DNA from 3 places in the Paenarthrobacter sp. NPDC056912 genome. Region 3 is predicted to be linked to each of the others. Evidence: predicted binding sites of a transcription regulator. Region 3 holds the regulator's gene; each other region holds the start of a gene.
What was found. The regulator Rex, encoded in region 3, represses fermentation and respiration genes when NADH is low (regulators of the CRP and FNR family bind a similar motif). The targets are predictions, from matches to a motif close to CTTGTGAANNNNTTCACAAG.
Positions count from the first base shown of each region.

Region 1: the regulator Rex is predicted to act here: its motif matches at 1,865-1,884, upstream of ACFRJ9_RS01135 (queuosine precursor transporter).
Region 2: the regulator Rex is predicted to act here: its motif matches at 3,054-3,073, upstream of ACFRJ9_RS05380 (glyceraldehyde-3-phosphate dehydrogenase).

Region 1 is NZ_JBHUCD010000001.1:242,225-249,232, forward strand. It holds gene ACFRJ9_RS01125 (TIGR01777 family oxidoreductase) at 235-1,152, opposite strand; gene ACFRJ9_RS01130 (TetR/AcrR family transcriptional regulator) at 1,149-1,811, opposite strand; gene ACFRJ9_RS01135 (queuosine precursor transporter) at 2,061-2,771, shown strand; gene tgt (tRNA guanosine(34) transglycosylase Tgt) at 2,855-4,171, opposite strand; gene ACFRJ9_RS01145 (SRPBCC domain-containing protein) at 4,219-4,929, opposite strand; gene ACFRJ9_RS01150 (DUF6707 family protein) at 5,001-6,002, opposite strand; gene ACFRJ9_RS01155 (NUDIX hydrolase family protein) at 6,076-6,615, opposite strand; gene ACFRJ9_RS01160 (RraA family protein) at 6,677-7,008, opposite strand, start outside.
Region 2 is NZ_JBHUCD010000003.1:280,783-287,790, reverse strand. It holds gene ACFRJ9_RS05405 (Nif3-like dinuclear metal center hexameric protein) at 1-499, shown strand, start outside; gene ACFRJ9_RS05400 (zinc ribbon domain-containing protein) at 589-1,326, shown strand; gene ACFRJ9_RS05395 (YaaA family protein) at 1,328-2,092, opposite strand; RNA gene rnpB (RNase P RNA component class A) at 2,150-2,541, shown strand; gene ACFRJ9_RS05385 (hypothetical protein) at 2,682-2,885, shown strand; gene ACFRJ9_RS05380 (glyceraldehyde-3-phosphate dehydrogenase) at 3,295-4,782, shown strand; gene ACFRJ9_RS05375 (hypothetical protein) at 4,856-5,065, shown strand; gene ACFRJ9_RS05370 (HNH endonuclease family protein) at 5,184-5,984, shown strand; gene ACFRJ9_RS05365 (acyltransferase domain-containing protein) at 5,969-6,808, opposite strand; gene def (peptide deformylase) at 6,813-7,008, opposite strand, start outside.
Region 3 is NZ_JBHUCD010000013.1:107,076-114,083, forward strand. It holds gene ACFRJ9_RS15175 (DUF559 domain-containing protein) at 1-763, opposite strand, end outside; gene ACFRJ9_RS15180 (HAD family hydrolase) at 885-1,703, opposite strand; gene ACFRJ9_RS15185 (glutaredoxin family protein) at 1,870-2,124, shown strand; gene ACFRJ9_RS15190 (redox-sensing transcriptional repressor Rex) at 2,201-2,908, shown strand; gene ACFRJ9_RS15195 (hypothetical protein) at 2,950-3,705, opposite strand; gene ACFRJ9_RS15200 (hypothetical protein) at 3,928-4,665, opposite strand; gene ACFRJ9_RS15205 (YceI family protein) at 4,832-5,380, opposite strand; gene ACFRJ9_RS15210 (histidine phosphatase family protein) at 5,595-6,260, shown strand; gene ACFRJ9_RS15215 (TlpA family protein disulfide reductase) at 6,264-6,869, shown strand; gene ACFRJ9_RS15220 (cytochrome c biogenesis CcdA family protein) at 6,874-7,008, shown strand, end outside.

The DNA of each region.
Region 1 (7,008 bases), on a different contig from region 3:
AGGATCCACCACCCCGGTGCTTGGATGCTTAGGAGAATGCTCAAGGTCAGGTGTGCAACTCCGATTCCGACTGCCAGTCCTTTGCCACCGAGCACCACTCTGTCTTTTGGCCCGTAGCGCCATTCTCTGGACGGGTTCCGCACCGCCAGTGAGTGCTCATCCTCGTCAGTCCAAGGCTCTTGGCTCATTACTTACCTCCGGGTGATGTGAGAGAGCGTTCATCGGGAAGGATGGTTAGGTGAGAGAGGGCTCGGGGTTTCCCTTGGCAATCCCGTTGAGCGCCCCGGCCAAAGAGGGATACTCGAACGCGAACCCCGCATTGAGCAGTTTCCGGGGCTCGACCCACCGGCTCTTCAGCACCAGCTCGGTCTGTGTCCGGATCAGGACAGCTCCGGCCTCGAGCAGCCACGACGGTGTTGGGATGCCAAACGGCACTCCCATGCTCTGCCGAACCAGGGACATCAGATCGCGATTGTCTACGGGGTAGGGCGACGCCGCATTCACCGGACCCGTCAGCTCACCATGAGCGTGCACGAACAGTACGGCACGGAACAAGTCCTCCACATGGATCCAACTGAACTTCTGTGTCCCCGCCCCCATGTGCCCACCCAGGCCAAGCCGGGCAAGGTTCCGGAACGGACCCATCACGCCCCCGCCAGGCCCGAGCGCAATCGCGATACGCAGCGGCACCTTGCGCGTACCGGGCACAACCGCAGACGCCAACTCGTCCTCCCAAGCACGCGCGACATCCACGGAGAACCCGCTGCCAAGTTCTCCCGAAACCTCTGATTGTGGGTGATCTTCCGCGTGCCTGTAGATGGTTCCAGTACTCGAGTTGATCCACGTCCGGGGCGGTTCCGCACACGCAGCAACAGCCCGGCCCAACGCTCGCGTCGTGCGAACCCTGGAGTCCAGAATCTCCCGCCGGTGCCGCTCGTTGTAGCGACAATTCACGGATCGTCCGGCGAGGTTCACCAGCAGTTGGGCGCCGTCCAGCGCTCTGCTGATGGCGTCGTCGTCGTGCCATTGCGCGTCAGCCGAAGCAGCCCGCCCGACTGTCCGGACCTGCCAGCCCTCTTCAAGAAAACGCCGCTGGAAGTAGCTGCCAATGAAGCCAGTTGCGCCGGCGATCACCACCGTCCGCGGATTCATGAGTCTGCCTTGACGTTGCGGACCAGTCCCAGGACGTCGTCGAAGACTTTGCTCACGCCCGGAATCTTCGCGAGCGACAATCCGCGCGCCACCAGCGGCGCGGCGCCGTCGATCAGCTTGCGCGTGCGGCGTTGGCCCTCGGATGTGTCATAGACCCAAAACAGCGCGACGCCCATGTATGCCAGCCACAGCAGCTCTGGCAGATCGCCGCGCAGCTTCTTCGCGACGGCCGGGGAGGAACCCTCGACGGCGGTGCGGAAGATCGCGAGCGAGGCCTCGCGGGCGGCGGTGGATGCTTCGCCGAACGGGTTGACGGGCGACGTCGGCCGGATCGCCGTCGCGATGAAATCGGCACCGAACTGATGGTATGGCGCCATGACGTCGACGCCCGTGTGCAGCACGGCTCTCAGCCGGCCCGCGAGATCCTGGACGCCGTCGAGGGCCTTGGCTGCGACCGCTGCGTGCTCGTCCTGCACCTGGACGTACAGCTCCTGGACCAGTTCATCCTTGGAAGCGAAGTAGTAGTAGGCGTTGCCCACGGAGACGCCGGCCTCCTGGGCGATGGCGCGCATGGTGGTCTTTTCGAATCCGATTTCCCGGAACATCTTCAACGCGACATCGGCAACCAACTGGCGGGTCTGCTCACTCTTCGCGGCCATTCGGTGCTCCTTGGAATCGTTTTTGAACGTGTTCAAGAATGAGTATGCCACCATTTCTGAACGCGTTCAAATGTTGATGGAAGGGCAGGGAGGTGAGGGAGGGTTGCCCGAAAGGGGGTGGGATGTGAGAGGGGGTCGGTGGGTGGGAGAATGGAACCGGTGCCGGGCCGAATGCCCCACCAACCACAGTGCTAATACAGCGGGGCAGCCAAGCAGCGGCCTACGCGAACCACTACGAATGGATGACCCATGCCCTCGCCTTCAGGCTCCAGTACCTTGAGCAAGCCTGCTCCGCGCTTCGCTTCAATCGGCTCCCCGTATTTCGGCATCATGCTGGCTGTCATGGCCGTGGTGCTGATCCTGTCCAACATCGGCGCTTCCAAGGGAGTGGTGCTCGGGCCGATCATCACCGACGGCGGATTCTTCCTCTTCCCGCTGGCCTACATCCTTGGCGACGTCATGAGCGAGGTCTACGGCTTCAAAGTGGCGCGGAAGGCCATCATCACCTCGTTCGCGCTCTCGGTGTTCGCGTCCATCTGCTACTGGGTGATCATCGTCCTGCCCGGCTTCACTGACGAGTACGGAACCGCCAAGCAGGCAGCCATCGAAGGTGCGCTGGGGCCTGTGCCTCTGATAGTCCTCGCCTCACTGCTCGCTTTCCTGGCCGGGCAGACCATCAACTCGTGGATCCTCGTGAAAATGAAGGAACGCACGGGCGAGAAGTCACTGTGGGCACGGCTCATGGGGTCCTCCGTGGTGGGCGAATTCGTGGACACCCTGATTTTCTGCAGCATCGCGGCGTCGGTCATCGGCATCACCGACGCCGGAATGTTCGTCAACTACGTGCTGGTGGGCTTCGTCTACAAGACGGCCGTGGAATTCCTGTTCGTGCCCGTTACCGTGCTCGTGGTGGGCTGGATCAAGAAGCGCGAGCCGAGCTACGGAGTGGCCGCAGCCTAAGCTCGGGCCGAGTTCGCCGGAACCGTGTGAGTTCGCCGGAGGTTTCCGCACGCTCACGCACGCTTCCGGCGAACTCGCCGCAGCTACGAGTAGTACCGCCCCAGGGTCTCCGCTTTGAACTCGAAGAAGTCCCCGGATTCGATGGCCAGGCGGGCGTCGTCCACCATCTTCACCACGAAACGTTCATTGTGGATGGAGATGAGCGTTGCCGAGATCATTTCCTTGGCCTTGAACAAGTGGTGGATGTACGCCCGCGAGTAGTTCACGCACGTGTAGCAGTCGCAGCCGTCCTGCAGCGGTCCGAAGTCGGTCTTGTAGCGGGCCCCGGACAGGTTGAACCGGCCAAAAGGCGTGTAGAACGCGGAGTTCCGGGCCACACGGGTCGGGGAGACACAGTCGAACGTGTCGGCGCCGTTCTCGATTGCCGTGAAGATGTCGTCCGGCTCGGAGATGCCCAACAGGTGCCGGGGCTTGTCCTCGGGCAGTTCCTCGTTGCACCAGCGCACGATCGTGCCCAGGTTTTCCTTCTCCAGTGCCCCGCCGATTCCGTAGCCATCAAAGGGCATCGCACCGAGGTCCTGGCAGGCCTTGCGGCGCAGGTCCCCGTACTGGGCGCCCTGGATCACGCCAAACAGGGCTTGGTACGGCTTACCTACGCGGGAAGCCGTCAAAGAAGCATGCTCCGCCAAGCACCGCAGAGCCCACAACCGCGTCCGCTCCAGAGACTCCTCCTGGTACGCCCGCGAGTTCTGCAGCGTGGTGAGTTCGTCGAACGCGAACATGATGTCAGCGCCGATCTGATGTTGGACCTGCATGGAGATCTCAGGGGAGAAACGGTGCCGGTCCCCGTTCAGGTGCGACTTGAACCAGACACCGTCGTCGTCAATGTGAGCCAGCCGTTCCTTGCCGGGAGCCACGGCGTCATCCGGGCCGGAGCTGTCCACGTTCTTCATGTCGATGACCTTCTTGAACCCCGACCCCAGGCTCATCACCTGGAATCCGCCGGAGTCGGTGAACGTTGGCCCGGACCAGTTCATGAATGCGCCCAGCCCGCCGGCGGCGTTGAGGATTTCAGGCCCCGGCTGCAAGTACAGGTGGTAGGCATTGGCCAGCACGGCCTGCGCACCGAGGTCTGCGATGGACTCGGGCAGCACTGCTTTCACCGTGGCTTTGGTCCCGACGGCGATGAACGCGGGCGTCTGGATTGTCCCGTGCGGCGTGGTGATGGTTCCGGTCCGGCCCAGGAAAGCGCCGCCGTTTGCGTCCACCTGAGCGTCCGACGGCGAGCACGTTTCAGTCAGGCGCTGGCCCACCGAAAAGGAGAACTCGGATTGCCTGTCGGAAAGTGCAGGCAAAACGGGGGCAGTGGACGGAACAGAAGCAGGAAGGGAAGCTGGCACCCTACCAAGTGTGCCAGCTTTACCCGGAGCAACCTGCCGAGGAAACCCTACGACCCGTACTTCTCAGCCTTCCAGTTCTCCCATGAGGACCGGATGTCCGCCAAGGTGTGGGCCCCCAAATCGTAGGTGGAGGCAATCACCATGGAGCCGCCGTCGGGCCTTTTCTCCGGAATCGGCAGCTGCTCCGCGACGATCAGCAGCCCTTCACCGTGCTCGGCGTAGCTGTGGACGGTCAGGCCTACCTGGTGGCGGCTCTTGAACCAGACTTTGCCGGAAATTGCCTCGCCGGTGGAAAGGGTGAGCGAATACTCGTCGCCGACGGGCGGCAAGTCCCCGAGCCCCAGCTTTTCAATCGCCGGACCGCCTTTGCCCGGGAGGGAAGCAAAGTGTGTCCGCCGATGGCCGTGCGGGTGCCTCTCCAAAGCAAACCGCAGTTGATGAAGGAACGTGAGCCAGCCCTGGGTGATGTCCTCGTCCCACTCTGCCCACTCGGAATCATGGTCCAGTGCGGCCCGGATGACCCGGACCTCGGTGCCGCCGGAGACGGGGTGGAGTTCGAAGACATCCCCGGCATTGACGGTCAGGCTGGTGTGGTCGGGTCCTTCCACAACGTCCGTGTTGAAGTAGATCTGTTTGATTTCGGCGTCGAGGTCATCGGCCTCCCAGCCGTGCCATTGAGCAACCAGGGACGGTTCGCGCAGCATGGTCCAAACCTGCTGCGCGTCGGCATTAATCACAACGCTCAGATTGTTCGTCATGGCCCCGAATCTACCGCCGTTCAGGCCCACATAACAGGTCTTGATGTTCCCGTGTTGCGGGTCCCGGGAGCCTAGGCCCGCACGGCTTCGAGTTCGTTGCCGATCCGCCGGCCCAGTTCTTCCTCGTCGATTGTCTGGGAGCCGCCGTGCGCACGCAGGAACAACAACGACTCAAGCCGAAGGAAACGCCATTCACGTTCGGCTTCGTGGTTGCCGTTGTCGATCGCGCGGAAGATCTCTTTGTCGTAGAGATTGGGTTCGTTCAGGCCCCGCTGGCGGACCTTGGCGGCGATGCGGGCCTTGAACGGGTCAGTTTCCTCCGTCTCATGGGCTCGCAACAGTTTCTCGTAGACCGCGGCACGTTCGGTTTGTCCGGCCTCGCGGCAAATGAAGCTTGAGAGCGCCAGCGCACGTTCTATCGATGTCCATCGGTCCGGGTTGCCATCGAAAGGCAGCACGTTGAGGAGGTCCGCGACCGCAAGGGCCTGGTCCGGATCGCGCAGCACGATGCAGAGGTCGAACGCGAGGTCGCTGAGGTCCCGGAGGCAGCTTCCGGACTTGGTGTTGATGCCCTTCGCGAGCCGCTCCCCAAGCACCTGGACACCGTTCTTGCCCTTGTGGTTGGCGACGGCGGCACGGACCACGGCCTCGGGCGCCCCTTCAGGATCGGGGATCAGTGCAAGTTCTTCAGCGCCGGGCATCGTGACCGCCGGTGGGGTGTCCGGGCGTGGTGGAACGACGACGGCGGGGCCGGTGGTCGCTTCAATGTCATCGTCGGCGGAGGTGCTGGAGTCCGGGAGGAGGGCCGGGGCGTCCTCACCCGAGGCGTCCTCACTGGGCCCGGCCGAGGCCTGGCCGCCCACGGGGACACTGGACCCGACAGCGATCCGCACCGTTCCGCCGTCGACCATTGTCACCAACAGCAGCGCGGCGACGCCGAAATCATCATGCTGGACGTCGATACCGGCAATTTCTTCGGCTGGCCCGTCTCCGGGCAGGAACACAAAATCTCCGGGCTGCAGGTCCCCAGCCTGCTTTTCTTGGTACTGCTGTGAGGCTGGGCTGTGAGTCATCGGAAATCCTTTGGTTCTCGTGGGGTCCGCCGTCCAGTCTACAAAGTCCGGCCGCCGGAGCGGCCGGGACCCGCTAGAGGACGATGCCCGAGAATGCCAGAGCCTGGCGCACCAGGTGGCCGCGGCCGCCTTCGAATTCCTGCTGGACGCCGTCACTGAGGACTTCCTGCGGGGTCATCCACGTCAGTTCCAGGGCGTCCTGGCGCGGCTCGCATTCACCGGTCACCGGGATGACGAACACCAGCGAGACTGCGTGCTGGCGGTCATCAGTGAAACCTGTCTGTGACGGCGCCGGGAAGTATTCGGCCACGGTGAAAGGAACCGGGCTGATGGGCAACTGCGGGAAGGCCAAGGGACCGAGGTCCTTTTCCATGTGGCGCAGGAGGGCCGCGCGGATGGTCTCGCGGTAGAGAACGCGGCCGGAGACGAGGTAGCGCACCATGTTGCCGTCGGCGTCTCCCTGGAGGAGCGAGCCGACCTCGTTGACGTACCCGAGCGGATCCAGTCGGACAGGAACAGCCTCCACATAGACCATGGGAAGGCGGCCGCGGGCTTCGAAGAGGTCTTCATCTGAAAGCCAGCCTGGATACGGGTCGGGTGTACGTACGCTCATGGTTAAGTTCTACCCCATCCCCAGCCGTTGCACCTGATGCGCCCCTGCCAGGAACGCGGCATTACAGGGCGAGGATGGACTCCAGCGACTCGCCGGACGCGATGCGGGCCAGGATATCCGGCTCGGCAGCGTCCGATGCCAGCGCCTTTCCCAGGACGTCCTGTGCAGCTTCCGGTGAAAGCACGATCAGCCCGTTGTCGTCTCCCAGCACCAGGTCGCCGGGGCTGACCTCAACGCCGCCGCACTGGACGGGAACATTCACGGCGGAGCCGGTCCCGTACAGGCGTTTGGTGGTGAGGCACGAGGTTCCGCGGGCGAACACCGGCAGGCCGGTCTGCCGCAGTTCCAGGACGTCGGTGGCCACCCCATCAACCACGACGCCGACAGCGCCTT
Region 2 (7,008 bases), on a different contig from region 3:
GGCCGATGCCTTCGGGTTGGAAAACGTCATGCCTCTGACGCCTGCGGCCAACGGGTTGCCGGAAGAGGGCATTGGCAGGGTAGGTGACCTTCCGGAACTCATAACCCTTGGTGATTTCGCTGCGCGCGTCTTTGAAATGCTGCCAGCTGTGGCCGGTGGCGTCCGGGTGGCCGGGGACAAGGACGGGCTGGTGCGTCGAATTGCCGTCTGTGGCGGCGCGGGCGACAGCCTGTTCGACGCCGTCCGGGCCAGCCACGCCGACGTCTACGTTACTGCCGACATGCGCCACCACCCGGCGTCGGAAGCCCGGGAAGGTGCCATCAACGGGCGGCCGTACCTGATTGACGTTTCGCATTTCGCCAGCGAGTGGCTTTGGTTGCCCGCCGCCGCGGAGGCGTTGGGCAACGTGCTCGCTGACCAAGGCTACGACGTCGAAATCCGCGTCAGCAGCACCAACAGCGATCCCTGGGACTTCATACTCACTCCCGGCGGGGACTAGAGTCTAGACAGATACGGACAGCCCCAACAGAAAGGGGCCGTCAGGCCGGAACCGACACTCGGATCCGGCGGCGACAAACGGAGGTAAGCGTGGCGAAAGCAGCACCGGCAGAACAGTTGAAATTGCTTGAACTGCAGGGGCTGGACGCCAAGCTCAAATCGTTGGCCGGACGCCGGAAGGTGCTCGAAACCGACCCCCGCATTGCCGACCTCACCGACGCCCTCAGCGTGGCCAACGGCGAATTGGGTGCGGCCAAGATCGCTGTCCATGATGCGGAGACTGAACTGCGCCGTTCAGAGGCCGACGTTGAGCAGGTGGCCAGCCGCATCGAGCGGGACGAAGCCAGGCTGAACAGCGGCACTGGACTCTCCAAGGACCTCGTCGCCCTGCAGAGTGATATCGCTTCCCTCAACAAGCGCCGTTCCGATCTGGAGGACGTTGAGCTTGAGATCCTGGAACGTTTGGATACCCTCCGCGAACGCCAGGCCGCGCAGCAGGCAATCGTTGACGATATTCAGGGGTCCTTCGGAAGCATCCGCGCCGAGCTCGACGAGGCGATTGCTGAAATCGCCGCCGAAGAGACAGTAGTTCGTGGCCAACGAGCCACTTTTGCTGACTCCTTGGACGCTGGAATGCTGGCCGTGTATGAGAAAACCATTGCCAAGAGGGGCGTCGGAGCTGCCCGGCTGTTCCACGGCAAGTCCGAGGGGTCGGGCATGATGCTCAGCCCTGGCGACCTCGCGGAAGTCAAAACCGCAGCCGATGACGACATCGTTTTCTGCCCGGACTCCGGCTGCATTCTTGTGCGTTCGGCGGAGTGGAACTGAGCTAGCCGGCCAGGATGATGTTCAGTGCGTGCGGCTTGCGGGCTGTGCCTTCAACAAGTTCCGTGGTCCAGATTTCACTGGCCGCCTTCAAGAGCTGAGCCGGGGTTGCCGGTGCCTTTCCGCGCCGCGTTAGTAGATGCCGGGCCAGCTCACCTCGGGTGTGCTTGGCGAAGTGGCTGACTACCGTGCGCTTGCCGTTCGCCTCGTTGAACACATTGACGTTCACGGTCTGCGCGGCAGGGGGAGCCCATGCGGCGGCATAGGTGCTGGAACGGCAATCCACCAGCAGCTCGCCTTCGGCGCGCCGGGTGAGGGCGGCCGTCAGCTGAGGCTTCCAGTAGGAGGCGAGGCGTCCGACGTCGGGCAGCGCGGTTCCCATGGACAGGCGATAGGCGGGTACGTGGTCACCAAAGCCGATGGCGCCCCACAGGGCGGAGACCACCAGGATGGATTCGGTCGCCTTGCGGCGCTGTGTTGGCGTCATGCTGTTGTAACCCAAGGCGTCGTACAGGACCCCGGAGTACACCTGATGGGCCGGGGCCGCCGGTTCGGCGTGCAGCCGCGTATTGCGCGCGACGTCGTCCCGCAACGAGGCGCCGACGCCCAGCAACGCGAGTGCATCCTCGTGCGCGCTCACCGTCCCCAGCGACTCCAGCACCCTTGCCCGGTAGGGGTTCAGCTCCGGAAAGCTGAGTGACTCCCATTCGACGGCGGGGCCTTTGACAGCGGGGGTCTTGCCTTCTGAAGGCGGCAGCAGAATCAGCACCAGTCGATATTACCGGTGACTTGGGCGGCTTCCGACGCCGGTAGACTGTACGGCGGATGGGTTGACCAGGCGGCCGCGCGTCACGAAAGTGGCTCGAGGAACGTCCGGGCTCCGCAGAGCAGGGTGGTGGGTAACGCCCACTCGGGGTAACCCGCAGGCCAGTGCCACAGAGAACAGACCGCCTGCGTTTGGTGATGTTTGCATCACCAGGCAGCAGGTAAGGGTGAAACGGTGGTGTAAGAGACCACCAGCTCCCTGGGTGACCGGGGAGGCTAGGTAAACCCCACCCGGAGCAAGGCCAGACAGGACACGTTCGAGGGCTGCTCGCCCGAGTGTCCGGGTAGGCTGCTGGAGGGCGTCGGCAACGGCGTTCGTAGATGGATGGCCGCTACTCCCTTTCCGGCAACGGCAGGGGATGACAGAACCCGGCGTATCGGTCAACCCATCCACCCCAAGGGGCCGAAACTCCCGTGAGCTCGCGGGAATCGTTGGTAACTCTGTCTGACAGCAAGCAAACTGACTAACGACAAATTTGTCACCTTGAAAGTCAAATTACTTGAATCGTTGAACCTTCCAGTAGTTTGACCAAATGGGGTCCACCGAACACACACCAGAAACCCGGCATTCACTTGCTGGACTCGCCGCCGTCGCCCTCTCCGTAGGAACTTCGGTTGACGACGACTGGGGCACCGCCCAGGAAGCAGCTACCAAGCCGACCGAGGAATCCGCCTACCGCGAAGCCCTCCGGCTCGCAGGCGATGTCGCCTATCGGAAGTTTGGCCAAGTCGTCTAGCAAACGCCGGATAGCCCCCTCGCGAGATAGTGGGGGCCACGCGCTCCACGGTGATATCTGTTCGCCCGCCACGTGACAACCGTGGGTCCCCATTGGTTGAGACTGTCGCCGGCGAACACCAGGACGGTGTATCGGTCACCCACCCATTTATGACCGCCGGACTTCCGGCGTGTGAGTGATTTCACGCCCCTGGGCAACCTGCACGCCTTCCTTCCGCCCTAGAATGGTTACTGAACGTAGATGTTCTGCCGCCGGGACTGCGTTCGCAGCCGGCGGATTTTCTTTGCTCTCGTTCAAGGCGCTGTGGGTGGACCGAAGCCCGCCGGCGCATGTGCCGCAGGATTACTCCGGGCGGCCGCTGCCATCTGCATACGAGGACGTATGTGGTTGACCCAAGGAAGGTAGTTCTGTGAGCCAGACGTCAGATTCTTGTCTTGATAAGTGGATGGGCCGGGAGGCTCTCGCCGAGGCCATGATTCCGGTGATCGGCCGGTTGTACCGGGAAAACAATGTGGTCACCAGCATCCACGGCCGCAGCCTGATCAACAAGTCCACCATGAACATCCTCAAGGCGCACCGTTTTGCCCGCCGGATGAGCAACACCGAGCTCCTGCTCGAAGAAACCGCCCCCCTGCTGAATGCCCTTTCCGAGCTGGAACTCGGCGCGGCAGCGATCGACATCGCACGTTTGACGGAGAAGTTCCGGGCCGAAGGCAATGGCGCCTCGCTGGATGACTTCCTGCGCGATGAGTTGGCTGAGATCGTTGGAAAGCGTGGGGCTGACAACCGCACCAGCACCGACGTCGTGCTCTACGGCTTTGGCCGTATCGGCCGCCTCCTGGCCCGCATCCTGATTGAAAAGGCCGGTGGCGGACACGGCCTTCGTCTCCGCGCCATCGTGGTTCGCAAGGGTGCAGACAACGACCTCGTGAAGCGCGCCAGCTTGCTGCGCCGCGATTCAGTGCACGGTTCATTCGAGGGCACCATCCGCGTGGACGAGGAAGCGAACACCATCACCGCCAACGGTGTGCAGGTACAGGTCATCTACTCGGACAACCCTGCAACTGTGGACTACACGGCCTACGGCATCAAGGACGCCTTGGTAGTGGACAACACGGGCCGCTGGCGCGATGCCGATGGCCTTTCCCAGCACCTGCAGAGCAAGGGTGTTGCCCGCGTGCTGCTCACCGCGCCGGGCAAGGGCGACCTCAAGAACATCGTCCACGGCATCAACCACAGGGACATCTCGGACGACGACAAGATCGTCACCGCGGCGTCCTGCACCACCAACGCCATCACCCCCGTGTTGAAGGCCATCAACGACAAGTTCGGCATCATTCACGGACACGTGGAAACAGTGCACTCGTTCACCAACGACCAGAACCTGATCGACAACTTCCACAAGGGCGATCGTCGCGGGCGCTCCGCAGCGCTGAACATGGTCATCACAGAGACCGGCGCGGCCAAGGCAGTGGCCAAGGCACTGCCTGAACTGCAGGGCAAGCTCACGGGCAACGCCATCCGCGTACCCACCCCGGATGTCTCAATGGCCATCTTGAACCTCAACCTTGAGAACGGCACCACGCGCGACGAAGTCAACGACTTCCTCCGTGAAATGTCGCTGCACTCCGAGTTGCGCAAGCAGATCGACTACATCGACTCTCCGGATGTTGTTTCCACTGACTTCGTCGGCTCACGCCGTGCAGGCATCGTGGATGGCCTCGCGACCATCTCCAATGACAAGAACCTCGTGCTGTACGTCTGGTACGACAACGAGTTCGGCTACTCCTGCCAGGTTGTCCGCGTCATGGAGGAAATGGCCGGCGTCAACCCGCCGTCGTTCCCCGCCCGCGATGTCGTGGCTCCTATCGCGGTGCTTGAGCCGGCTGACGCCTAGGCACGACGAAGAATTCACAGGTTTCCCGGCTGTCTTACTGGCATCAGCCGGGAAACCTGCCCATGATGGGTGCATGGAAAATGAATCGACATTGGAACATGAAACAACCTTGGAACACGCGCTCGATGTAGCCCGCGCCAACCACAAGCAGGCGCAGAAGCTCCTGGACCAGGCCGTTGCGGCCAACGCAACAGGAGACGTTACGGACCAGCGCGTCGAACAATTGCGTGGGCTTCTCGCAGTAGCTACGGAGGACCTGCAACGCGTCATGCGCGAGCAGTAGCCACCACTTTTCATACCGCCACAGAGTGACTCCTCCTCCACACTGTGGATACCGGCTCTGACTGTCAGAGCCTTGGCATACGCTCGAAGGACACTAACCGCCCTCCGGATGGAGTCCCTTGAGTATTACTTGGTCAGCCTATAAACGCGCACGCCGCCGGTCTCGTCGGGCATGGGCCATTCTCGGGCTGGCTGCCGCTTGCATCGTGGCGGCATTGTCGTGGTTTTTTGCCATTGGCCAGTTCAGTGCGGCCGAACCCTGGACGGCAGGCCCCAGCGAGGCCCCTGTGTTCGACCCCACATGGATGAAACCCGTTCCCGGTGCTGCCCCGGTTGCCGCCGAAAACGCAAGTGATGCTTTGGAGCGCCTCCCGGTCAAGGGCAAGGCGCCGAAAGCTGGATACGACAGAGCTGCCTTCGGGCAGGCGTGGTCGGATGTCGATCACAATGGATGCGACACAAGGAATGACATCCTAAGGAGGGACCTGTCCTCCGTTGAGTTCACGGAAGGATCCTCCTGCAAGGTAGCTGGGGGAGACTTCCAGGAACCCTACACCGGGGCAAGCGTAGCCTTCCGGAGGGGCCAGGACACTAGCGCTGCCGTGCAGATCGACCATGTGGTGGCCCTGGCCGATGCTTGGCAGAAGGGCGCCCAACAGCTGACGGCCCAGCAACGGCAGACCCTCGCCAATGATCCGCTGAACCTGATTGCGGCAGACGGCCCTGCAAACGTGAAAAAGGGGGCCGGTGATGCTGCGACATGGCTGCCTGCGAACAAGAGCTTCCGGTGCCATTACATAGCTCGGCAGATCTCGGTCAAAGAGGCCTACAAGCTCTGGGTCAGCCAAGCTGAGAAGGAAGCCATGAAGCGTGTCTTGTCGTCCTGTCCCGGGCAACAGACCATCTACAGCGCCAGGTGACCGTGCCCGAGCTGCCACGTACCGCCGTCGTCGATCCTTTCCAGGACCGCGCGCTGGAGTGATGTCTCCCGTGGGAGCCTGTCCAAATCCTGCAGACCCCGCTGCCGGAAAGTGAAGTACACGGCATCTGTCGGGGCATCGGAGCAGCGGTCCAGCGTGAAGCGGCTGGCAAAGGAAGCGATGTTGCTGTTGGGGATCCTCTGAGCAAGGTAAGGATCCAGCATCCAGGAGTCGCATGTGGCCACCGCGGCTGGCTTGTCCGGAAAATACCGGGGGAAGAAGGACCGTGCCTCGGCGAAGCTGGCGTCAACGGCGGCAGGGGACAGGCCTCCGTCTTCCGGGATGTGTACTCCCAGAACCCAACCGGGCCGCTGGCTGGGCGTGTGCGAATCGGAGTTGGCGTTCGTTTCCCGGACCAAGTGGAATTGCAACCGGCCCAGACGGAACAGGTTGCCGGCCATGTGCAAGGTGAGCCAGCGCCACGTATCCAGCCCAAAGCGACCGTGGACCCGCCGGTTGATACGGAGCTGAAGGCCCAGATCCGCCAAGGAAGCGGCTGAGACCGCAGGGCTGATTCCGAGCGTCAGGTGATAGGCGTGGACCGAAGGAGCGAATCGCAGCAGCGCTTCGATCCAGGCCGTTTCGTCGTCCACGCCAGCGTGGATGCTCTCCAGCGGAAACGTTCCAAGCCGTTCCGTCATTGCGGCGATCGCGCGCAGAACCGGCTCACTGGGGGGCGTTGCCAGTAGCTTCCGGCACTCAGCGGCATCGTCGGCACTGATATCCAGGAGTGTGAAGAGCTCCGAGTGCTGAGCGGTTGTCATAGGCTCAGTGGCCGAAGGGGTCGGGATCGACGCCGGGCATCCATGTCAGGCCAGGAACACCCCAGCCATGCTTCTTGGCTTGCTTGAGGGCTTTTTTGGCATACCGGTCCATGAGGCGGTTGACATAGAGCTTGCCGTCCAGGTGGTCGAACTCGTGTTGCAGGATTCGCGCGAACCAGCCGGTTGCTTCGAAGTCCACC
Region 3 (7,008 bases):
CGCCGTCGTACTGAATTGCGAGTCTCCGATCACAAAAACCTAAGTCAGCGGATGGAGAGAACGGATCGCTCGCGTGCAATCGAACCTGTAACTGCGGTTCCGGGATCCCGGCGTCCAACATTGCGAGCCGAAGCAGCGACTCCGGTGCCGAATCGGCTCCCACGCGCATGAGGTTGAGGGCATCCCTTGCCCGAACAACACCTTGGAGGTTCTTGTGCTGGTCTACCAAGGACCGGAGGGCGTCAATGGTTGTGAACGGCGCATCCCGCCCTTCGAATTCTGGTCTGGGCAGTCGAACCAGTTCGTCGCCGACGCAGACGAGGTCGTTTAGCGGGAGTCGTCGAGCCAGGTCCAGCCAAGTCCGTGAACGTGTGCTTATCCAAAGACCGCGGACGAACTCGATCTCGGCATCTGAGGCTACAACCGTGTGCCCCACCACCCCCTTTCGCCGCACGGATGGCAGATGCCTTGGTTTGCTTAGGTGTAGCTCGTTGGAGTCCGCCAGCCACGGGGGGAGGCAGAAACCGTGGAGCCTGGCAGCCGTAACGTGCGAAATCCAGGCGCCAGGACTTGCTGCGGATAGTGATCGGGCGGCTTCGGCGAGATCGAAATTCCAATCGGCGGGGCGGTAGAGACCCCGGCTGACGCCTTCGATCTTGCTGCGACGCCAGAGTTGCGACTGATGGAGGCCAGCCGCCTTGGCTTCGTCCAGTGTGAATGGAGCGGAGGCCAGCTCCGATGGAAAGGGGTATCGCTTTTGCATACCCGCATTGTTGCCCAAATGCCCTTGAGCCCGCAGAAGTTATCCACAGGCTTGCCAGCACACCAGTGGGGATGTGAGAGATGGTTGGCTTGGGGGTGTTGGGAGGTGAGAGAGCGTTTTGCTAGTAGCGGGGGCCGCGGAACCTGGAGAAGCCTCGCCACAATCCGTAGACCGCGCCGCCAACAGTGGCGGCCTTCAGTCCGAGCGTCGCTGCACGGCGGCCCGAGCGGAAGTCGTAGACAGGCCAGTTGTTTTCGCGAGCATGCCTGCGGAGTTTGGAGTCAGGGTTGATGACCACCGGATGCCCCACCATGGTGAGCAGCGGGATGTCATTGGCCGAGTCACTGTAAGCCCAGCAATGCTCCAGGTCCAGTCCCTCCTGGTCTGCCACCAGCTGCACGGCGACTGCCTTTGCGGGTCCGTGCAGGATGTCTCCGACGAGTTTCCCCGTATAGATGCCCTCATCAACCTCGCCTACCGTGCCAAGGGCGCCCGTCAGGCCAAGCCTGGTGGAAATAACCGTGGCCACCTCAATGGGCGTGGCCGTCACGAGCCACACCTTTCGGCCGACCCGCAGGTGCTGTTCCGCCAACGCTTTGGTTCCGGGCCAGATCCGGGACTCGATCATCTCGTCATAGACTTCTTCGCCCAAAGCCTTGATGTCGTCCACGGAGATGCCGGCTGCGAGGGTCAGAGCGGAGTCCCGCACCGAGTGGACGTCCTCCATATTTTCGCCGCGCATGACGAATTTGAACTGTTTCCAGGCGAAACCTGCGGCCTGAGGCAGTGTGAATGCCTTGCGTTCGTACATTTTCCGGGCAACGTGAAAAAGGCTTGCGCCCTTCATCAAAGTGTTGTCGACGTCGAAGAAAGCGGCTTCGCCGGTGCGCTTCTGCACTTTGGCATCTGCGACCACAGCGGCGTTCTTCTCCTCGAGCATGACTTGAGTCTAGTCAATCGCCGGTACCCCGCGCTGAGGACCCACGGAAGGGCCAGCCTTGAGTGGGATGTGGGAGAGCGTTGGGGTGGTGGGGGTGGGATGTGAGAGAGCGTGGGGGTGGTGGGGGTGGGATGTGGGAGAGCGTTGGGGCGGTTACCGTTATCCCATGGCTATTCCCGACGTCGTTCTCTTGACCAAAGCTGACTGCCACCTCTGCACGGAGGCGCGTGCCGCCGTCGAGCGCGTCACGAAAAGCCTGGGCTTGCAATGGACTGAGCAAGGAATCGACGCCGATCCCCAACTGCAGGAGCGCTTCGCAGAGGAAATCCCCGTGGTGCTGGTGGATGGAATCCAGCGCGATTTTTGGAAGGTCGACGAGCAACGGCTGACCCGCACGCTGAAGAAAGTCCTGGAGGGCTGAGGGTGCGGTTACCCGTAAGTCATGGCTTTTGTTGAGTCCGGCCGGGGGTCATAGAGTGGAACAACAAAGCGACGCAATGGAGAAAACCGTGACTGCGCTGGAACCGTCCCCGGGAGCAACAACGGGGGACAACGAACCTGCTGCCAAGCAGATCCCGCCCGCGGCTGTGGCCCGGATGACCCTTTATTTGCGTGCGCTCAACTCCCTCCTTGCCGAAGGCGTGGAACGGGTTTCGTCCGAAGCGCTGGCCGAAGCCTCGGGCGTCAGCTCCTCGACGCTCCGCAAGGACCTGTCGTATGCCGGCTCCTACGGAACGCGTGGAGTGGGTTACGAGGTCCAGTACCTGAGCCGCCACATTGCCGCAGCCTTGGGCCTGACCCATGACTGGAAGGTCGCGATTGTGGGCGCCGGTAACCTCGGCAAGGCGTTGGCTCGGTACGGCGGCTTCGAGTCCAGGGGTTTCGACGTCGTTGCGATTTTCGACGCGGACCCCATGGTGATCGGCAACGAGGTTGGTTGGCTGCGCGTCAGCGACTCGGCCGAACTTGAGCGCGTCCTGGAGCGCACCCACACGAACATGGTGGTGCTGGCGCTGCCGGCCACCGTCGCCCAGGCGGTATGCGACCGCGTCATTGCCGCCGGGATCCGCAGCATTCTCAGTTTCGCGCCAGTTCTCCTGCAGGTCCCGCCGCACGTCAATCTCCGCAAGGTGGACATGGCAACGGAGCTACAGATTCTGGCCTACCACGCACAACGGGCGCAGACACCGGGCCAGGCTGTTTAGCCAGGGCCGGGTCCGCGCCCGCTTAGGTGTTTGCCTGTGGCCTAGCGGCCGTAGGGGGTCTGGTACGGGTTGCCGAAAGGCTGCGGCTTCCGGAAGTACGGGGCCGACGCCGGCAGGTACAGGATGACGATTGCGGCAACACCCAGAAGGATCACCAGCAGCTGCATGATGCCGTAGGTGGCGCCGAACTGGAACAGGCCGGTGAGTCCGAGCACCGAGATGGCGGCGAAAACGGTGCCAAGGATCCTGGCCCAGTTCTTGCCCTTCCGGACAGGGAAAGCGACCAGGGCGTAGAGGCCCAGCGACACGATGGCACCCACAACGGCGCCAACAGCGATGGCACCGCGCATGCCTTCGAGGGACCCTGCGGGGAATTCAGTACCCTGCTGTGCAGCCTGCTGGGTCATCGAGTTGATGAAGGCGTCCGTGCCGGTGGTGGCCAGAAGCAGTGAGCTGATGGCGGAGAGGATTCCTGCCGCTACGATCATCCAGAAAGCGATGTTGACCATCTGTGGCACGGCGGTGGGGGCCGGCTGCTGGCTCGGCCAGTTGGCGCCCTGTCCGTACTGCGGAGCGGCCGGGGGCTGCTGTCCGTACTGCGGAGCCGCGGGCTGGCCATACTGGGGTGCCGGGGGCGGGGACTGCTGTCCGTACTGCGGGGCGGCGGGCTGGCCATACTGCGGCGCCGGCGGCGGTGGTGACTGCTGACCGTACTGCGGGGCGGCGGGCTGCGAGCCAGGCTGTTCGGGCTGGTTGGCATCGCCCGGGTTTGACGGCGGGTAGGGAGGGTTGCTCATGGCATTCCTTTGCTTGTTCGACTGCTGGTGCGGCCGCCGGGATCAGCAAAATGACCCTGCCCCCAGCGTGGTTCTGCTTCCACCGTACCGCCAGGGTTCGGCGCTGCTGACGATCACACGCAGGAATTCCTGCTTCGGGCTAAAAATCATCATGTGGGCTTACGCCTTCATGATGAAGGCCGCGGTAGCCCCCCGGGGACCTGGCCGCGGCCTTCTGCTCACCTAGACGAAATGCTTCTGGGACTCGGGTAGCCACATCATTACTGCCGCGGCAACCGCAGCGGCGGAGCCTATGAGGCTGAAATTCAGGGTGATGAGTTGGAAAAGGAGCGAGAATGCCGCCAGGACGCCGAGGATGGTCAGAACCAGCCTGGCCCATCGGCTGCCTTCCTTGAGGCGGATGGCCATGAACATATAGACCGCAGCGATCAGTAAGCTGAGCACGAGGCTGGCCACCCCGGCTCCCACCATCAGGCCGCCAAAGATATCCCTGAGCTGGAAGATGTTCACGATGCTGGCGAGCACGCCAAGCACGGCCGCTGCAATCCAGAGCCAGTAGGACACAACCATTGGCTGGGGCACTCCGGTTGTATCCCGGAACCTATACGCAATTCTGTTGTCCAGGCCAAAAACGTTGCGGGGTGGTGCGGCGTACCCCAATCCCGCAGGGGGCGCCGGGTTGGGTCCAGCGGGAGGACCATATGCCGGTTGACCTTGCTGCTGGTATCCGGGAGGTGGCTGATAGCCCTGCTGTCCAGGGTATCCAGAGGGAGGAGCGTTGCCGGGCTGCGGAGGCTGGTAACCCGCTGGAGGAGCGTTGCCGGGCTGCGGAGGCTGGTAACCCGCTGGAGGAGCGTTGCCGGGCTGCGGAGGCTGGTAACCCGCAGGAGGAACATTGCCGGGCTGCGGAGGCTGGGAGCCGGGCTGCTGTGGCTGTGGTGCGTCGTCTGGGGTACTCATGGCATCACTTTAGACCGCAGGTTGAAGGATGCATAGGAAATTCGGAGCCAACTCGCAGCTAAATACAGGCTGTTTGCCGAATAATTGCCGGGTGACTCATGAGTATGCAAAACGGCGCCCCCAACAGCGTGAAGCTGTGCGGGGACGCCGTGCTGCTTGCGGGGAATTACGCGGCAGGTGCGATGAACGCGAGTTCCAGGTTGATGACTACCTTGTCGCTGACCAGCACGCCTCCGGCTTCCAGGACAGCGTTCCAGGTCAGTCCGAATTCCTTGCGGCTGATGGTGGTTTCGCCGGAGATTCCAGCGCGAGTGTTGCCGAACGGATCCACGGCCACACCGTTGAATTCGGTCTCGATGGCAACTTCCTTGGTGACGCCCTTGATTGTGAGATCGCCCACGAGGTCGAAGCTGTCACCGTTGGCCTTGACGTGGCGGGAAACGAACGTGATTTCCGGGAACTTCTCCACATCGAAGAAGTCTTCGCCCTTGACGTGTCCGTCGCGGTTGACATCGCCGGAGTCGAAGCTGGCGGTGCGGATGGTGGCGCTGACCTTGGAATCGGTCAGGGCTTCGCCAACTTCCAAGGTGGCTTCGGCGTCCTTGAACTGGCCGCGGACCTTGCTGATGCCTGCGTGGCGGACGGTGAAGCCGATCTCGCTGTGGGAAGCGTCGAGGGTCCAGGTGCCGGTGGTGACGTTGGCGGGGATGGTCATCATGGTGGTGCTCCTATGTCTGGTGGAAGGTCTTGCGTGCTTGCCCGGCTGACGACTGAGGTGGTTACTTGAAGCGTCAACCGAGCTTCGTGTCTAGTATAAACATGCATATGCATCTTTTATTCCAACTCCACGGAACATTTTCGGAAAACTTTGAGTTCTACTAGCGGTAGAAGATTTCGGATCGCCCCGCTTCTTTGAGAAACTGGTAAACATGCCCCAAGCAACTGTCCATCTGCTTCGCCATGGCGAGGTCCACAATCCCGATGGCGTCCTTTACGGTCGGCTGCCTGAATTCCACCTCTCCGAACGCGGCCGGGAGATGGCCCGGATGCTGGCCGACCACTTCGTGGCCCGCGCCAACGAGGGCGCCAAGATTGTCCACTTGGCAGCCTCGCCGCTGACGCGCGCCCAAGAGACAGCCATGCCCACGTCAGAGGCACTGAACCTTGAGATCCACACCGAGCCGCGGATCATCGAAGCCGAGAACCACTTCCAAGGGCTGCACCCCACCAAGAGTGAGTTCCTGAAGCCGAAGCACTGGCCCTACTTCCGCAACCCCATGCGGCCGTCCTGGGGCGAACCTTATAAGGAACAGGCTGCCCGTGTTCTTGCCGCCGTGGAGGATGCCCGGCTCAAGGCCATCGACCTGGGCGGCGACGGCGCCGAGGCCATCTTGGTCAGCCACCAACTGCCCATCTGGGCAACCCGGTTGACGGCGGAAGGACGCCGTTTGGCGCACGATCCCCGCAAACGCGAGTGCACCCTCACCTCGCTGACCTCCCTGGTGTTCGACGACGACGGCAAGATTGTGCGCGTCGACTACAGCGAGCCTGCTGCCGTACTGCTTCCCGGTGCCGCCTCGACTCCGGGGGCATAGAAGATGGAGAACAACCTTTCCCGGCGCGGCGTACTCACAGCCGGCGGCGTCCTGCTGGCCGGACTGACCATGGGGTTGTCCGCGTGTGCCCAGGAAGATTCCTTGGCCGCACAGGCAAAGAAGGGCGACAACAAGAACTACGTAGCCGGAGACGGTTCCGTCACGGAATTCGCCAAGGCCGACCGCTCCGCTCCCGTGGCACTGAAGGGCACGCTCTTCAACGGTTCCACCGTCAAGCCCGAGGACCTCCTGGGTAAAGTGACCGTCCTGAACTTCTGGTTCGCAGCGTGTGCTCCCTGTCGGGTTGAAGCACCGCAGCTTGAGGCCCTGCACCTGGATTTCAAGGACCAGGGCGTGCAGTTCTTCGGAGTGAACCTACGGGACGAGAAAGCCACCGCCGAGGCGTTCGACAAGACTTTCAACCTGACCTACCCAAGCTTCAATGACAAGGACGGGGCTGTGCTCTTGTCCGTGTCCGGCATAGTGCCTCCGGGCGCAGTACCCACCACTTTGGTCCTGGATAAAGAGGGCAAGGTTGCCTCCCGTGTGCTTGGCGAAATCGAGAAGAGCACCCTGAAGGCCCTCATCACCTCCGCAGTGGCCGAGTAACCCCATGAACAGTCCCTTCGCCGAGACGATCCTCAACGGATCACTGCTGCTGGCCGTGCCGGTGGCGCTGCTGGCCGGGCTCGTCTCGTTCCTTTCGCCGTGCGTGCTGCCCCTTGTCCCCGGTTACCTGGGCTACGTC